Linked DNA regions of Lacticaseibacillus paracasei subsp. paracasei. The protein of the gene in region 1 binds, or shares a complex with, the protein of each later gene. Links are inferred from orthologs where the notes say so. Each region holds a gene or a part of one and is shown in the gene's direction. Other genes may lie near its edges.

Region 1 (9,067 bases):
CTGATGGTCAACCAGTCGTTGCCCGTGATTTGGTTTATGCGTATGAAATCATGGCTAACAAAGCTACTAAGAGCCAACGGTATTACTGAATCCCTTCAGAACATCGAAGGCTTGACCGAATACCATGATGGTAAAGCTGATTCAATTTCTGGATTGACCATGCCCAAGGGTGATAATGGCGATACAATGGTCATTCACTTCAAGCAGATGAAGCCTTCGTTTGGTACTTCAGGGAACGGCTATTTCCTTGAAAACGCGGCTCCATATCACTATCTACATGACGTTGCTTTTGACAAGCTAGAGTCAAGCGACAAAGTTCGTAAACAGCCGCTCTTCTTTGGTCCTTATAAGATGAGCAAGATTGTTGCCGGTCAAAGTATTGAATATACGCCTAACCAGTACTATTGGAAAGGCAAGCCAACATTGGACAAGATCACTTTTGAAAATGTTTCAACTGCCTCTATTACATCAGCATTGAAGAATCATAAGTACGATGTTGTTTATAACATGCCAGCTGATAGCTACAATGATTGGAAGAGTATCGGCGGTTATGACAATCTTGGACGACAGAGCTTGGCCTATAACTATATTGGCTTTAAGTTAGGTAAATGGGACCATAGCAAGAGCGAAAACATCTATAATCCTAAGGCTAAGATGGCTAACAAGAGTTTGCGTCAGGCAATGGGTTACGCAATGAACAACGATCAAGTGGCTGCTAAGTTCTATAACGGCACGCGTTCTCGCGCAACAACCTTGATTCCGCCAGTCTTTGGTAAAGATGTTCATGCCGATATTGATGGTTATAACTTGAATATCAAGAAGGCCAACAGTTTGCTTGATAAGGCAGGTTATAAGAAGGGCAAGGATGGTTATCGAACCGATCCTGATGGCAAGAAGTTGACAATCAACTTTGCAACTATGGCTGGTGGCTCAACCGCTCAACCAATGGCACAAAACTACATCCAGCAATGGAAGAAGATTGGTCTGCGCGTCAAGTTGACAACAGGTCGTCCGATCGAATTTAACTCTTTCTACGACAAAGTTCAAAAGGATGACAAGGACGTTGATGTTTACGCAGCGGCTTGGAGTCTTTCTTCGGATCCTTCACCAATGGATCTGTACTCTCAAAAAGCACCATTCAACTACAGTCGGTTTGTTTCCGCAAAGAACACCGAATTGTTGAACGACATTGATGGCCAGAAGGCATTAAGTGCTAGCTATCGTGCCAAGGCTTTGAAAGATTGGCAGAAGTATGCGAATGACGAAGCATTTGTCATCCCGACTCTGTACCGTCAAGAAATCTATCCGGTTAACAAGCGCGTCAAGAACGCGAGTGTTGACTATGCATCAACCGCTAACTTGAATTGGGCTAAGATGACTGTTACAAGCAGCAGCCGTGCTTCTAAGTAAAAGTTAGATCTTACAGGGCACCTGCAATCGCAGGTGTCTTTTTTTGTGCGCTCTTGTATAATTAGAAGGTAATAAAAAAAGAGCGCGTGAATGCGTCCGGTTTAGCAATGGCGTGTCAGCTGCTTAGAAGTGATAGCCAGCCTCTGATAGGTACTTCTAAACTTATGACCCAAGCCGTTCACGAGCTCATGCGTGCATTTTCGAGGAGGATTTTTAATGGTTGCCTCAGAGTTTGTGAGTGAATTGCGTCAACGTTATGGGATCGAATTTCATGACCTCAGTCTATTGGATGAGGCGTTTACGCATTCCTCATATGTGAATGAACATAAAGAATTAGGTTTAAAAGACAATGAACGATTGGAATTTTTAGGCGATGCTGTCTTGGAATTGACAGTTTCAGATTATTTGTATCGCAAGTTTCCCGACAAACCCGAAGGCGATCTCACCCGAATTCGGGCAGCGGCTGTTCAGACAGCGGCCTTCTCGGCTTTTTCAAAAGAAGCGCACTTTGACCGGTATATTAAACTTGGCAAAGGTGAGGAAAAAGCTGGGGCGCGGAAACGCTTAACGTTGCTAGAAGATTTATTTGAGGCCTTCAATGGCGCCTTATACCTTGATCAAGGACGCGATGCCAACATTCGGTTTGCTCAGCAGATTATTTTCCCGAAAATTGACGCGGGTGAGTTTTCAGCCGATCAAGACCACAAAACGGCTTTACAGGAAGTTTTGCAGCAAAATGGTGATGTGGCGATTGTTTATCACTTATTAGATGAGCAGGGACCAGCCCATGAGCGGCAGTTCCACGTTGATGTCGAAGTCGATGGCCGGGTTTTGGGTACCGGTTTTGGCAAGAATAAGAAAGCGGCTGAGCAAGCTGCTGCAAAAGCTGCATTAGCCAGCTTGAAGCGGTAAGTAGAATTGGGGTCATCATGCAATTAAAGCGTTTAATCATTAATGGCTTCAAATCATTTGCAGACAAAACTGAGATTGATTTTGTGTCGGGTTTAACTGGGATTGTCGGACCTAATGGCAGTGGCAAAAGTAATATCACTGAGGCCATCCGCTGGGCCTTAGGCGAACAAAGTGCTAAAAGCTTGCGCGGCGAACGGATGGGCGATGTGATTTTTGCAGGCACTGATACGCGACCAGCGCTTAATCGTGCATCTGTCACGATGACTTTTGATAATCATGATGGTTATCTGAAAAATCAACCTGATGAAGTTTCTGTCACTCGGCGACTTTATCGAGATGGGACATCTGAATTTTTATTAAATGGTCAAGATGTTCGGCTGAAAGATATCGTGGATTTGTTCATGGATTCCGGCTTAGGGCGTGAAAGCTTTTCGTTCATTTCCCAAGGGCGGGTTGAAGCCATATTTAATAGTAAACCAGAAGAACGCCGGGGCATTATTGAAGAAGCCGCTGGCGTTTATAAATATAAACAACAGAAAACCAAGGCAGAACGAGAACTCGCCAATAACGATGATAATCTGGCGCGGATCAACGATATTATCGTGGAATTGAAGCATCAGGTGGAACCATTACGTGAGCAGGCTTCGTTGGCTAAGGACTATCAACAACAATCCGGCGAGTATCATCAGATTCATCAAACCTTATTAGCCTTAGAGATCGAACAACTAGCGACTGAACAGGAGAAAACCCAAGGTGAGGCTAAGGTCACCAAGGAAACCATCGCCGCTTTGACGGCGAAGGTTAAAGATTTGGAAGATCAGTCGGAGCGGTTAAGTGCCGTAGATCGACAGTTTGAGAACCAGCTTAATCAGTTGAATGACCAGGTCTTGAGCCGGTCGATGAAGCTTGAGAATCTTAGCGGAGAAGCCAACCTATCTAGTGAACGTTCTGCTAATGCTGAAACCACGTTGGCCGATTTAAAGGAACGACTGGCGCGTGCTCAACAAGCGTTAACAGAAGCAAATCAGCGATTGAAGGAACTTAAGACAAAAACAACTGCTGCCGCCGAAAAAGAGCAAGCAATTAAGCAAGAATTGGCTCAGCAGAAACAGGCAAACCAGGATCCAGCCAAACTGAATCAACAAGTGGAAGTAGCCCAGAATCATTATATTGATCTGTTAAAATCACAGGCCGATAACAAAAATGCTCAGGCTGCTTTACAAAAAGATCAACAGTTAGCCGCCAGCCAAAATGCTGCGCATGATCGTCGGATTTACGAACTGAGTAAACATGCACAGGATCAGGAAGCCAAGGTCACTGCATTATTGACGCAGCAGCAACAGTTGCAAGCAGAGGTTGATGAACAGCAAACAGCCGTTGAGCAGGCCAAAACTGATCGTGATCTATTGCAGCAACAACGGGCGGCCCAACAGCAAGCTTATCAAGACGAACTGGCCACCTATCAGCGCAGTCGGGCGCGATATGAAACGTTATCCGAATTGAATGATGATTATGCTGGCTTTTACAATGGGGTTCGGGTGGTTTTAAAGCATAAGGATCAACTTCCCGGAGTGATTGGTGCGGTCGCAGAATTACTTGAGGTTCCAACTGCCTATCAACAGGCGTTTGACTTAGCCTTGGGTAGCAACTTACAGGCCATTGTGACCCGTGACGAAGCGGCTGCACAACGCGCCATTAGCCTGCTCAAGCAACAACGAGCAGGTAGGGCGACTTTCCTGCCGGCTGCCGTTATGCGGCCAAGAGAGCTGCCCAGTGCGGTTCTACAGTTGGTTGAAGGTGCTGAAGGCTTTTTAGGCACTGGGTTGCAATTAGCCCAATATCCTGCAGATTTGGCACACGTCATGGCGAACTTACTCGGCAGCGTTTTGATGGTGGATACCTTGCCACATGCCATCGCGATTGCCAATACCACCCACCATCGTTATCGAATTGTCACAACAGCTGGCGACATTTTAAATCCGGGGGGTTCGTTGACTGGGGGCCAAGTCAAGCAGGGACGCCAAGCATCGCCGCTTGCTCGCAGTCAAGAGGCCCGGCATTTAAAGGTCCAACTGCAAACGCTTGTTGAAACATTAAAGGCAAAGCAAGCTGATCTGACTGCTTTGACGAAAAAAGAAAACGTGGCCCAGGCAGCTTGGCAAACGGCTTCCCAACAGGCACAGGCATTAACCGCAAAGTTGACAACAATTACGAGTCAGCACACAGCCCAAGCGGAAACCTTGCGTCAGGCGCAACGTCAGCTGGCAGCGGCGCAACAAGCAGATACGGCGCAAGCAGATCTTAGTGCCAAATTAACTGAGTTGCAGCACCAAGGTAAAAAATTGGTTCAAGATATTGCTGAAGCACAAGCAACTATTGAAAATGCTAAGGCGGCTGTTGCGGCGGCAACGGCATCCAGCACCCAGCATGCAGCAACGGTTAATGCGTTGAAGACCAAGCTAGCAGTCACAACCAATGATTTGCAGACCTTGAATGACCAGCAACGGCAATGGCAGACGCAAGCACGCGATGCGCAAGCCCAAGCGACCGATTTGCAACAACGAATTGAGCACATTACTGCGACGGCCGAAGAAACTGCTGCAAAAAAGGCCAGTCGTACCGCTACGATCGCGAATTTGCAAACTGAATTAAAGCAGCTCAAGGCGGATCAAACCAAATTAACACAACAAAAGGCGGAAAATCGTGGTAAGCTGAGTCAAATATCGGCGCGTATTACGACCACTTATGAGCAGCAACACCAAGCTATGGCAACTTCTGAGCAGCAAGCGGTTGCTTTGAATCGAGTTAAACTAGGTTTGGATGCTCGGTTGAATACTTTAGCCGAGGATTATCAGTTGACTTACGAGGCCGCTAAGGAAGCAGTGACAGCCGATCACGCGCCAATTCCTGAATTGAAAAGTAAACTCAAGCTTTTAAAGCGTGGCATTGATGAGTTGGGACCGGTGAACCTCAACGCAATTGATCAGTTTAAGGAAGTCAATGAACGCTACGAATTTCTCACCAAGCAGCAAGATGATCTTCTAGAGGCTAAGCAGCAGTTAGAAGAAACGATGCACGAATTGGATGAAACGGTCAAAACAAGATTTAAGGATATGTTTGATCAGACCAATAGTGCTTTTGAAGCAATTTTCCCGCAAATGTTTGGTGGCGGTCATGCACATTTGAGCCTTACGAATCCGGATGATTTGCTCGCAACAGGGATCGAGATTTCCGCTCAGCCGCCTGGCAAAAAACTGACTCGGCTTTCCCTTCTATCCGGTGGCGAACGGGCGCTAACGGCGATTGTTCTGTTATTTGCAATTTTAAAAGTGCGTCCGGTACCATTCTCCATCCTCGATGAAGTTGAAGCTTCGTTAGATGATGTTAATGTCAATCGATTTGGTGAATTCTTACGGCATTATGCTAGCGCCACACAATTTATTGTCATCACTCACCGGCATGGCACGATGGTTGCGGCGAATGTATTGTATGGTGTCACGATGCAAGAATCAGGTGTTAGCCGAATTATGGCTGTTAGTCTGGATCAATCACAGAAAGAAGCGATCAATTAATGGGACTTTTTGATGCGATCAAAAAGGCGTTTACCGGTGATGAACCGGAAACGCCTGAAGAAAATAAATATGATGAGGGCCTAGAAAAAAGCCGCAGCAGTTTTGGTGAAAAACTCAATGCACTGTTTGCTAATTTTCGTAGTGTCGACGAAGACTTTTTTGACAATCTTGAAGAGATGCTGATTGAGTCTGATGTCGGCTTTGAAACGGCAGTTAAGCTTAGTGACGACCTGCGTGAAGAAGTTAAGCTTAAAAATGCCAAAGACCCTAAGGCCGTTTCCCGTGTGATTGTGGAGAAGCTGGTGGATATGTATGGCGATGCTGGTAAGGATGAAGACAATGCCCTACATTTTGCTGAATCAGGGCCAAGTGTGTTCCTGTTTGTCGGCGTCAACGGTGCTGGTAAGACAACAACGGTCGGCAAGCTTGCCCACCAGCTAAAGGAAGAAGGTAAGCGGGTTCTGCTAGTTGCTGCCGATACATTCCGTGCTGGCGCCATCCAGCAATTGCAGGAATGGGGTCGCCGGGTTGATGTACCTGTCGTTGCCACGAAAGAAGGCGGCGATCCGGCCGCGGTGGTTTTTGATGGTGTCAAACGCGCCAAGGATGAGCAATTTGATGTTGTGCTTGTTGATACAGCTGGCCGATTGCAAAATAAGGTCAACTTGATGAATGAGCTTAACAAAATCAAGCGGGTCATTGTCCGCGAATTGCCGGATGCACCCCAGGAAGTCTTGCTGGTTCTGGATGCGACAACCGGTCAAAATGCACTTAATCAGGCTAAGGAGTTTAATCAAACAACTAAAATCACTGGAATTGTTTTGACAAAACTTGACGGTTCAGGGAAAGGCGGAATTGTGTTGGCAATCCGCAATGAACTGCATGTACCGGTCAAACTTGTCGGCCTTGGTGAAAAGATGGACGACTTACAAGCTTTTGATCCAACCAAATTTGTGGCCGGACTATTTAAGGGTTTGATTCAGGTCGAAGCTTAATTAAAATGAAGAATAACGAAAAAGCGCCGTGCTGGCGAAAAACCAGTACGACGCTTTTTTTATGACATTAAGCTGCTTGCACTTTCTTCTCCCGGCCAAGGATGACCTGTAGGACAATCAAGACAAGGTAACCGATGAGCAGGTAGGTGAACCATGCAGATGGCTGCACCTTACTTGCAAACCAGTATTGTTGCCATGCCGTATTACTCATGATCCAAGCGAATAACCAGCCTAGAAGGCCAAGAATCGCATTAATGATAGCAAAGAACCACAAATTGCCGTTTTCATGGTTGCTCAGGTAAACACATGAGAAGACCAAACTCCACAGTCCCCAAGCAGCGAGAGCGGCAAACACGGCCCAGTAAATAAAGGTTGAGACCATATTCTTCCCTCCAATTTTTCACATGTTCAGTGTACCACGAAACTAGGGGAAACTGGAAGAGCGCGAACAGGCGCGGTTAGAAACCGGAGCATAAGTGGCCTTGAAGCTAAATGGCTGGGTTTTGGCCATTTAGCTTCAAGGTCCTTATGTGCAGGTTTCTGCGCCTGTTCGCGCGTTTCGGAACCTCCGAGAGGATGAACCATAATTTTCCTCGTAGGACTTGTGAGTCATTAAATTCCGAACAATCGTAGGAAGGGCTAGGCTAAAACCTTCTTGCCGTGCCAAACTCCGCAATCTCCGGCCAGATGGGGTGGCGACGCGAAGCTAGAGCGGAGGCGGCGCTTCGAGCCCAAAGCCCGGTCTCGAAGTCGCCTAATAACATCAGCTCCAAAGCCCGGTCGCTGTGTTGTTTGCACGGCTGTGCCCCATCTGGCCTACGATTGCTCCGCCTTGGCACCACAGTCTTTAAAAATTGCAGTAAATACTCCACGAGAAGACTAAAACAAACAATATTTTATGGAAGCCTTTTCCTGTCTGAAAACGATGTGCCAACCTCGTTCAAGGTCCTTATGTGCAGGTTTCTACGGATGCAAATGTGTTTTTGAAGCAATTGCAAGAAAGCGATCTTTTCTCCGACCCTATTTCTTGGCTGTTATCCACCGATAGTCGAAGCTGACTTTCTACGCTAGCATTTAGCTCCGTGGCCATCAACCTAATTTTTTAAGTAATTGACCATTTTCAGCGATACCGGTATCCTTATACAAGGACCATGTTCAAGCGGCCGGGGAAACTGAGTTGCCGGCAATCATGGGATTAAAGGAATGACATGATGGAAATCGAAAAAAATTATCGCATGAACTCGCTGTTTGAGTTTTACGGGCCGTTATTGACGGACAAACAGCACGCCTATCTGGCATTATATTACGGTGATGATTACTCACTCGGCGAGATTGCAACCGAGTTTAATGTCTCGCGTCAGGCCGTGTATGACAATATTCGACGCACTGAGGCCAGCTTGGAAGAATATGAAAAGAAGTTGCATCTTTTCGCCAACTATCAAGCGCAAAATGAAGCTGTAGATACGTTAGTGAGTTATGCGCGTACACATTATCCAGACGACAAGGCATTAAGTACCTTATTAGAACGAGTCGCGGATCAAACCGCGAAATAGCAGGGGGAAATTATGGCATTTGAAGGATTATCAGAACGACTGCAGAAGGCTTTCAGCGGACTGCGGCGTAAGGGTAAGGTCAGTGAAAGTGATATTCGCGATGCAATGCGCGAAATTCGCTTGGCTTTGTTGGAAGCCGACGTCAATTTTGATGTTGTCAAAACATTTATTAAAAACGTCCGCACCAAGGCGCTTGGCGCTGAAGTGCTTGAAAGTTTAACCCCATCACAGCAGATCATTAAAATCGTCAATGACGAGTTGGTCAAGACGATGGGCGAGGCGGCAGTGCCACTGAACAAGGCACCACATATTCCGACTGTCATCATGATGGCTGGTTTGCAAGGGGCCGGAAAAACCACAACTGTCGGTAAGTTGTCCAAGTATCTGATGGACAATGACAGTGCGCGGCCATTATTGATCGCTGCTGACGTTTACCGGCCAGCAGCGATTGATCAGTTGCAGACTATCGGCAAACAGCTCAACGTGCCAGTTTTCGAAATGGGAACCGACGTTGATCCGGTCGAAATTGTTCGCCAAGGGTTGGCGACTGCCAAAGAAAATAAGAATGATTATGTACTGATCGATACTGCCGGCCGACTGCAGATTGACGAAAAGCTCATGAACG
Region 2 (7,824 bases), 240 kb from region 1 along the record:
TCTGAAAAGTGGTAAACTCAATGAGTATTTGTGATGGGACAAATCGCAAAAGAATATGCATGAGGTGAAATAATGAAACGCATTGGTATTTTGACCAGTGGCGGGGATGCGCCTGGCATGAACGCCGCGGTCCGCGCTGTTGCTCGCAAGGCGATGCACGAAGGCCTTGAAGTATATGGCATCAATTATGGATTTGCTGGGTTAGTTGCCGGCGACATTTTCAAAATGAATGAATCAACTGTCGGTGATAAGATTCAACGCGGCGGGACCATGTTATATTCCGCACGTTATCCACAATTTGCGCAAGAAGAAGGCCAGTTGCGCGGGGTCGAACAATTAAACAAGTTTGGCATCGAGGCGTTGGTCGTCATCGGCGGAGACGGCTCTTATCACGGTGCACTAGCTTTGACGCGTCACGGTTTCAACACCATTGGCCTGCCAGGAACGATCGACAACGATATTCCTTACACGGACTTCACGATTGGCTTTGACACTGCCGTTAATACAGTTGTGGAAGCTGTTGACCGTCTTCGCGATACCGCGGCTTCACATGAACGAACCTTTGTCATTGAAGTCATGGGTCGTGAAGCTGGGGACATTGCCCTTTGGTCGGGCGTCGCCGGTGGTGCCGAGGATGTCATCATTCCAGAACACGACTTTGACGTTAAGAAAATTGCGTCGAAGTTGCAAAGTTCTCGTGAACGTGGTCAAAAGCATGCGGTCATTCTTTTGGCAGAAGGCGTGATGCACGCTGATCAATTTGCCAAGGAATTAGCCGCACATGGCGATTTCCAATTACGTTCGACAGTTCTGGGACACATTGTTCGTGGCGGTGCACCGTCCGCACGTGATCGCGTTTTGGCTTCACAAATGGGTTCATACGCGGTTGAACTTTTGTTGCAAGGCAAAGGCGCTTTGGCTGTCGGCATTGAAAACAACAAGATCACGGCACATGATGTTCGGACCTTGTTTGATGCCAAGCATCACGCAGAACTTTCGCTCTACACCTTAGCGGAAGAGTTAACATTTTAATCTCGTAAACAAACGACATTAACGTCTGTTTAAATAATTTCAAGGAGCGATTTCACTTATGAAAAAAACCAAGATCGTCAGCACGCTTGGACCTGCAAGTAACACCACTGATATCATCGTTAAGTTGATTGAAGCGGGTGCCAACGTTTTCCGTTTCAATTTCTCACATGGTGATCATGAAGAGCATTTGGCACGGATGAACATGGTTCACGAAGCTGAAAAGATCACGGGTAAGACCGTTGGTATCATGCTGGATACGAAGGGTGCCGAAATTCGGACAACTCTTGAAGATACCCCGAATGGTAAGATCGATTTTCACACCGGTGACAAAGTTCGCATCTCCATGGATGCAAGTCTGAAAGGCACCAAGGAAAAAGTTGCTGTTACCTATCCTGGCCTTTATGATGACACTCACGTTGGCGGCCATGTTTTGTTTGATGATGGCTTGATTGACATGAAGATCACCGAAAAGGACGAAAAGAACCGTGAACTCGTTACCGTTGTTCAAAACGACGGTGTCCTTGGTGGTAAGAAGGGTGTCAACGCTCCTGGTGTTGCCATCAACTTGCCTGGGATTACGGAAAAAGACTCCGATGACATTCGTTTCGGCTTGGACAACGGGATCAACTTCATTGCTGCTTCCTTTGTTCGTAAGCCTCAAGACGTTTTAGACATTCGTGAACTCCTTGAAGAAAAGAACGCACTTAATGTTCAGATCTTCCCTAAGATCGAATCACAAGAAGGCATCGACAACATTGATGACATCTTGAAGGTTTCCGATGGCTTAATGGTTGCTCGTGGCGACATGGGTGTTGAAATTCCATTTGAACATGTTCCGATCGTTCAAAAGCGCTTGATCAAGAAGTGCAACTCTTTGGGTAAGCCGGTTATCACGGCTACACAAATGTTGGATTCCATGCAAGAAAACCCACGTCCTACCCGTGCCGAAGTAAACGACGTTGCCAATGCCGTGTTTGATGGCACCGATGCAACGATGCTTTCTGGCGAATCTGCTAATGGTGACTATCCGGTTGAATCCGTTGCTGCAATGGCTCGGATTGACGAATACACCGAAGCAGCGATGATGGATCAGGATGCCTTCGCATTGAAGGAATACAGTAACAAGAACGTCACCGAAGCTGTTGGCCAAAGTGTTGCACACACGGCTCGCAACTTAGGGGTTAAGACCATTGTTGCTGCGACCGAATCCGGCTACACTGCCCGCATGATTTCCAAGTATCGTCCGAAGGCTGACATTCTTGCCATTACCTTCAGCGAAAAGACCCAACGCGGCCTGATGGTCAACTGGGGCGTTTACCCAATCATTGCTGAAAAGCCTGCTAACACCGATGCTATGTTCGACTTGGCAACCAAGAAGGCCCAAGACCTTGGCTTTGCTAAGGAAGGCGATCTGATCTTGATCACTGCCGGTGTTCCTGTTGGTGAATCTGGCACAACCAACGTGATGAAGGTTCAACTCATTGGCTCCAAGCTGGTTCAAGGCTCAGGTGTCGGCGACGAATCCACGATTGGTAAGGCAGTCATCGCAAGCAATGCTCAAGAAGCTGCTGCTAAGATGCAAAAGGGTGACATTCTGGTTGTTAAGACGACTGACAAAGATTATTTGCCAGCAATCGAAAAAGCAGCTGCCTTGGTTGTTGAAACCGGTGGCTTGACCAGTCACGCAGCTGTTGTTGGTATTGCTATGGGTATCCCAGTTGTTGTTGGTGCTGAAAATGCTACCAGCGTCATCTCCGATGGCCAGATCATTACTGTTGACTCCCGTCGTGGGATCATCTACAAAGGTGCTACCAACGCCCTTTAATCTTCAAAATGACCTGTTAAAGGTTAGGAAAAACTCTCAAGGAAATTTGGGAGTTTTTTTCTTCCAAAAAAACAGTAGCGTTGCCTGTTTTGAGCAACTTACTGATAAATGTATGAGCAGAGGTCGTCAGGTGCGTGCGAGTGGCTTATAATAAGAAACAGTATGCAATCTCGTAAGCGATAACGCTGGCAGTTTGGTCAGCATCATGATGGAGGGAACACTTGTGGAGAGTTGGCTTTTTTTACTAGGTATTTTAGCAATTGCAATTGTCGGCAAAAATAAAAGCCTGATAATTGGGGTCAGTGCTGTGATGGTTCTCAAGCTGATCCCGCAAACTCAAAACTTTTTGAAATTGCTTCAGACGCAAGGGATCAATTGGGGCGTGACTGTGATTTCAGCCGCTATCATGGTGCCAATTGCAACGGGTGAGATCGGCTTTAAAGAGCTTCTTAATGTCATTAAAAGTCCGGCTGGCTGGATTGCGATCGGGTGCGGCGTTTTAGTCGCTGTTTTGTCGGCAAAGGGTGTCGGTCTGCTGGCAATGAGCCCGGAAATGACTGTGGCATTGGTTTTTGGCACAATTATTGGCGTCGTGTTCTTAAAGGGCATTGCGGCTGGACCGGTGATCGCCAGTGGCCTCACCTATGTTATCTTGACCGTTTTTAATCTTGTTCCTGGACATTAATGACCGGCAACTATGGCGCTGGTTTAAGGAGAAAAATAAATGAATTTTAATGGCAGTATTGTCACCGCACAAGTGACGGATCACAATGACACGGAAGTCTTTGCTCAGCATGATGGCGTCACTTTGGCCATTGATCGCAGTGAGTTGGCTGAACTTCCAGAAGTTGGCAGTGATGTTGAGGGTTTTGCCTATGAAAATAAGCAAGGGCAGGCTCGGTTAACCACAAAAGTTCCGACAGTTGGCCGCGACCATTACGCTTTTGCGAAAGTAGTCGAAGTGCGTAAGGATCTTGGGGTATTTGTGAACATCGGCTTACCAGACAAAGATATTGTGGTTAGTGAAGACCAGTTACCTGAAATCAGCCGTTTATGGCCGCAAAAAGGCGATCAATTAATGGTTGCCTTAACAGTCGACAAAAAAGACCGGATGTGGGGCAATCTGGCTGATGAAAGTATCATCCACGCGGTTGCAAATCGCGCGAAGCCTGAGCAGATGAATGCTGATGTTACTGCCACGGCTTATCGGTTGAAGATGGCTGGAACGCGTGTCTTGACCGATGATTTTTATTTGGGTTTTATCCATCCAAGTGAGCGCGATGCTGAACCGCGACTTGGGCAAATTTTGCATGCTCGCGTGATCGGGGTTAGTGCCAATGGCGAGCTGAATTTGTCGCTAAAACCACGTGCCTATCAGGCCATCGGTGATGATGCTGGCATGATCTTGGCAGTTTTGCAGCATGATCCTTCAGGAAAAATTGCTTATACGGATAAGAGCGATCCTGAAGCGATTAAGCAAACCTTTGGCATCAGTAAAGGCGCCTTTAAGCGCGCACTGGGCCATTTGTTGAAGGCTGGCTTAGTGAAAGAGGAAGCTGGGTATACGATTTTGACGGCCGCAGCCAAGGCGTCTCGGGAGTAACATCATGCATGGGTTGATCGCGGATTTTATTCATTATCTAAATGTTGAACGCGGATTGGCAAAAGCCACCCAAACTAGCTATCAGCAGGATTTGATCACTTTTTCGGCTTGGCTAGCGGCCCGAAAAAGAAGGACATTTCCTGAGGAGTTCGGTACCATCCAGTCCTTTTTAAAGGAGCAGAATGCCACCAAGGCACCTGCTTCAGTTAGCCGCATGATTTCTGCTTTACGCAAGTTTTATCGGTTTTTATTGCGTGAAGGGGCAATTTCAGCTGATCCAATGACCAAGATTGACACCCCAAAACGTGCCCAACATTTACCAGCAACGTTGTCGAGTCAAGAAGTCGATGCTTTGATGGCCAAACCAGATACCGACAAGCCATTGGGATTACGTGATCGCGCTATTTTTGAGTTGATGTATGCCACTGGGTTACGGGTTTCAGAAGTTGTTGATTTACGTCTTGATCAATTGCATTTGGCAATGAATCTACTTCAAGTGACTGGTAAAGGAGACAAAGAACGACTGGTTCCCATTAGTCCGCAAGCCACACAATGGGTGGATCGCTATCTGCAAGAGGCCAGACCCAAATTACTCAAACGAGTACAACCTAAAAACGTTTTTGTCAATTTTCACGGTGGCCCAATGACTCGCCAAGGGATCTGGAAGAACCTCAAAGCATATATTGCAAGTATCGGCATTGAAAAAGATGTCACACCGCATACTCTTCGTCACAGCTTTGCGACAAGGTTGCTCGAAAACGGTGCTGACCTGCGCGTGGTTCAAGAACTACTCGGCCACAGCGACATCAGCACGACCCAGATTTACACCCATTTAAGCAATCAACATCTGGTTGCGGTCTATCATAAAACGCATCCGCGCGGGTAGCTATTTTGACAGGGTGTTCCTTTCTAAGAATATGTTTGATGACTAAGAGATTGTGGCCATCAGCATTGCCATGGGCAGTCTAGCTCGAATACTAAGATAGAAAGCAGAGCGTTGGCGGAGCCAAATCGGACAATAGAATTAAACTTGATTAGCGTAGAACCGAGAAAAGCTTGACACATACGTTCACGCTCTGCCCTTTGCTACTGCCGCGTTTCTATGATAGAGTGTTACGAGAGTATCTCTTGGAGGCAAACATGCTGGTTAAATACAAAAACGACTATGAGAAGATCGCGATGGGATTGTTGTCTTTTATTCCGGATCTGAAAGATGTCGGGCATTTAAAGACAGAACTCAAGATGTACACCGAAGATGATTCCCATGCGTTGTATCTATACAAACATAAGAATGATTTTGTTGGTGTCGTTGGCATTGAACTAAGTGCTGACTTTGTTTTGGTGCGGCATTTAAGCTTTTCACCTAATTTTCGTGACCAAGCAACGGCATTTGCCGCGTTGACTGAACTGACTGAACTTTTCCCAAACAAGAAATTGATGGGTGCCCTTGAACATGCACCGCTAATCGCCGCCTTTAACAAGTTTCGAAAAGAGGATGACCATGGCACTGACACTCGTGCTGAATGACTTCTCCGGACCGTTAGACTTGCTTTGGCACTTGATTCGGACGAATGAAGTTGACATTTACGACATTCCGATCGCTGAGATCACCGCTCAATACCTAGATTACCTGCATCAAATGCAGGATCTGGCGCTGGACGTGGCCGGCGATTATTTTGTCATGGCCGCTAATTTGATGGTCTTGAAAAGTCGCCTTTTGTTGCCGCAACCTGAACCCGAAACGATGGCTCCTGATGAGGCGCCAGATCCACGAGCAGATTTAGTGGCACAATTATTGACCTATCAAGTCTACCAAGAAGCGGCAAAGGATTTGAAAGCACGCGAGGCTAAACGCGCACAAGCCTATGCCAAGCCAACCACATTGCCAGACGCCAAAATGGCTGTGCCACTTGCGCCAGGTTCGGTGAAATTAGTTGATTTACAAGCGGCCATGGCGCGTGTGATGAAGGCACAACAAGCCACTCGCCAAACCATTGCCCACATTGAAACCGAACCTGTATCCGTTGAAAAACGAATCGGCGAAGTGCTACAGACATTGCAAAAAGGCGGGCAATGTCTCTTTGCTGATTTACTGTCGGTTCAGTCGGTTGAGCAGGTTGTGACGACTTTTCTGGCTTTACTTGAATTGATGAAAAATGATCAGGTTATTTGTGAACAAGAGGCGCCTTTTGATCCAATCACAGTGAACTTGAAGGAGGCTGCTTAATGGAGCCAGCACTAGAAGCAATCCTTTACACAGCTGGCGAAAGCGGCGTGACGCTGGGTGAGCTGGCCGGCATTTTAGAAATCAGCGAAAGCGCGATGCGACAGCAATTAGACGCGTATCGACAACGGCTGGCTGCTGATGATCAGCGTGGCCTGCAATTGCAGCAGTTTGCGGACCGGTATTATTTACTGACCAAACCAGCGTACGCACCTGCAATCAAGAAATATTTTGCTGGGCCGCCAGCTGCGGGATTATCGCAGGCTGCGTTAGAAGTGCTCGCGATTATCGCGTACCAGCAACCGATTACCCGGATTGAAATTGACGAAATTCGCGGTGTTCAAAGCTCAGGTGCATTAACTACCTTGGCTGCGCGACAACTCATCAAAGAGGCAGGCCGAAAAGAAGCCCCTGGTCGACCAATTTTATATGCGACAACTCAGTTTTTCCTTGACTATTTTGGGTTGAACCGCCTTGCTGATTTACCACCGCTAGCTGATGCGCCTGCCGATACAGGTGAGGTTGATTTGTTTACGGCATTTCGGCACGATGATGATCAAGAGGAAGCTACTATAGACGAAAAGAAAATGGAGCAAAATCAACAACATGACAACCAAAACTGAACGGCTTCAAAAAATTATCGCAAATGCCGGTATTGCTTCGCGTCGACATGCGGAAACGTTGATTGCAACTGGCCATGTCAAAGTTAATGGCCAAATTGAAACTGAAATGGGCATCAAGATTGGTCCGCATGATGAAGTCGAAGTGGATGGCGTGCCGATTGGCAAAGAGGCTAAGCGCTACTTTCTCTTTTATAAACCGCGCGGCGTGATTAGTGCTGTTCAAGATAATAAGGGACGTGATGTCGTCACCGATTACTTTAAGGATATTACTGAGCGTCTTTATCCAGTTGGCCGATTAGATTACGATACAAGCGGCTTACTTGTGATGACAAACGATGGCGATTTAGCCAACCATTTGATGCATCCACGTTACGCGCTTGAGAAAAAATATGTAGCCAAGGTTCAAGGTGTACCGAATCGACCTGCCTTGGCTCCGCTCAAAACAGGTGTCGAGGTTGATGGCAAGATGACTGCGCCTGCTAAAGTAGACATTATCTCGACTGATAAGGCTAAAAAA

Evidence for each region.
Region 2: the proteins of smc (region 1) and LBPC_RS06755 are in contact, whole or in part, in a crystal structure (PDB 3ZGX), measured with the Bacillus subtilis proteins. The link is inferred for Lacticaseibacillus paracasei subsp. paracasei from one-to-one orthologs.

Annotation. Positions count from the first base shown.
Region 1 is NZ_AP012541.1:1,608,910-1,617,976, reverse strand. What follows is about bases 2,023-6,094. They hold smc (chromosome segregation protein SMC), read left to right. Parts: upstream 2,023-2,339; coding sequence 2,340-5,894; downstream 5,895-6,094. Other genes in these bases: ftsY (signal recognition particle-docking protein FtsY), read left to right, coding at 5,894-6,094; rnc (ribonuclease III), read left to right, coding at 2,023-2,322. Outside these bases: more of rnc, read left to right, coding at 1,627-2,022; more of ftsY, read left to right, coding at 6,095-6,889; LBPC_RS07910 (hypothetical protein), read right to left, coding at 6,957-7,271; LBPC_RS17265 (hypothetical protein), read right to left, coding at 7,534-7,728; LBPC_RS07905 (putative DNA-binding protein), read left to right, coding at 8,101-8,442; ffh (signal recognition particle protein), read left to right, coding at 8,455-9,067. UniProt on the Bacillus subtilis protein: Required for chromosome condensation and partitioning.
Region 2 is NZ_AP012541.1:1,362,101-1,369,924, forward strand. Bases 4,996-7,824 are described here. They hold LBPC_RS06755 (segregation and condensation protein A), read left to right. Parts: upstream 4,996-5,961; coding sequence 5,962-6,687; downstream 6,688-7,824. Other genes in these bases: xerD (site-specific tyrosine recombinase XerD), read left to right, coding at 4,996-5,346; LBPC_RS06750 (hypothetical protein), read left to right, coding at 5,601-5,987; scpB (SMC-Scp complex subunit ScpB), read left to right, coding at 6,687-7,307; LBPC_RS06765 (pseudouridine synthase), read left to right, coding at 7,291-7,824. Also shown: pfkA (6-phosphofructokinase), read left to right, coding at 73-1,032; pyk (pyruvate kinase), read left to right, coding at 1,091-2,857; LBPC_RS06735 (DUF441 domain-containing protein), read left to right, coding at 3,081-3,542; LBPC_RS06740 (CvfB family protein), read left to right, coding at 3,582-4,460; more of xerD, read left to right, coding at 4,465-4,995. UniProt on the Bacillus subtilis protein: Participates in chromosomal partition during cell division. May act via the formation of a condensin-like complex containing Smc and ScpB that pull DNA away from mid-cell into both cell halves.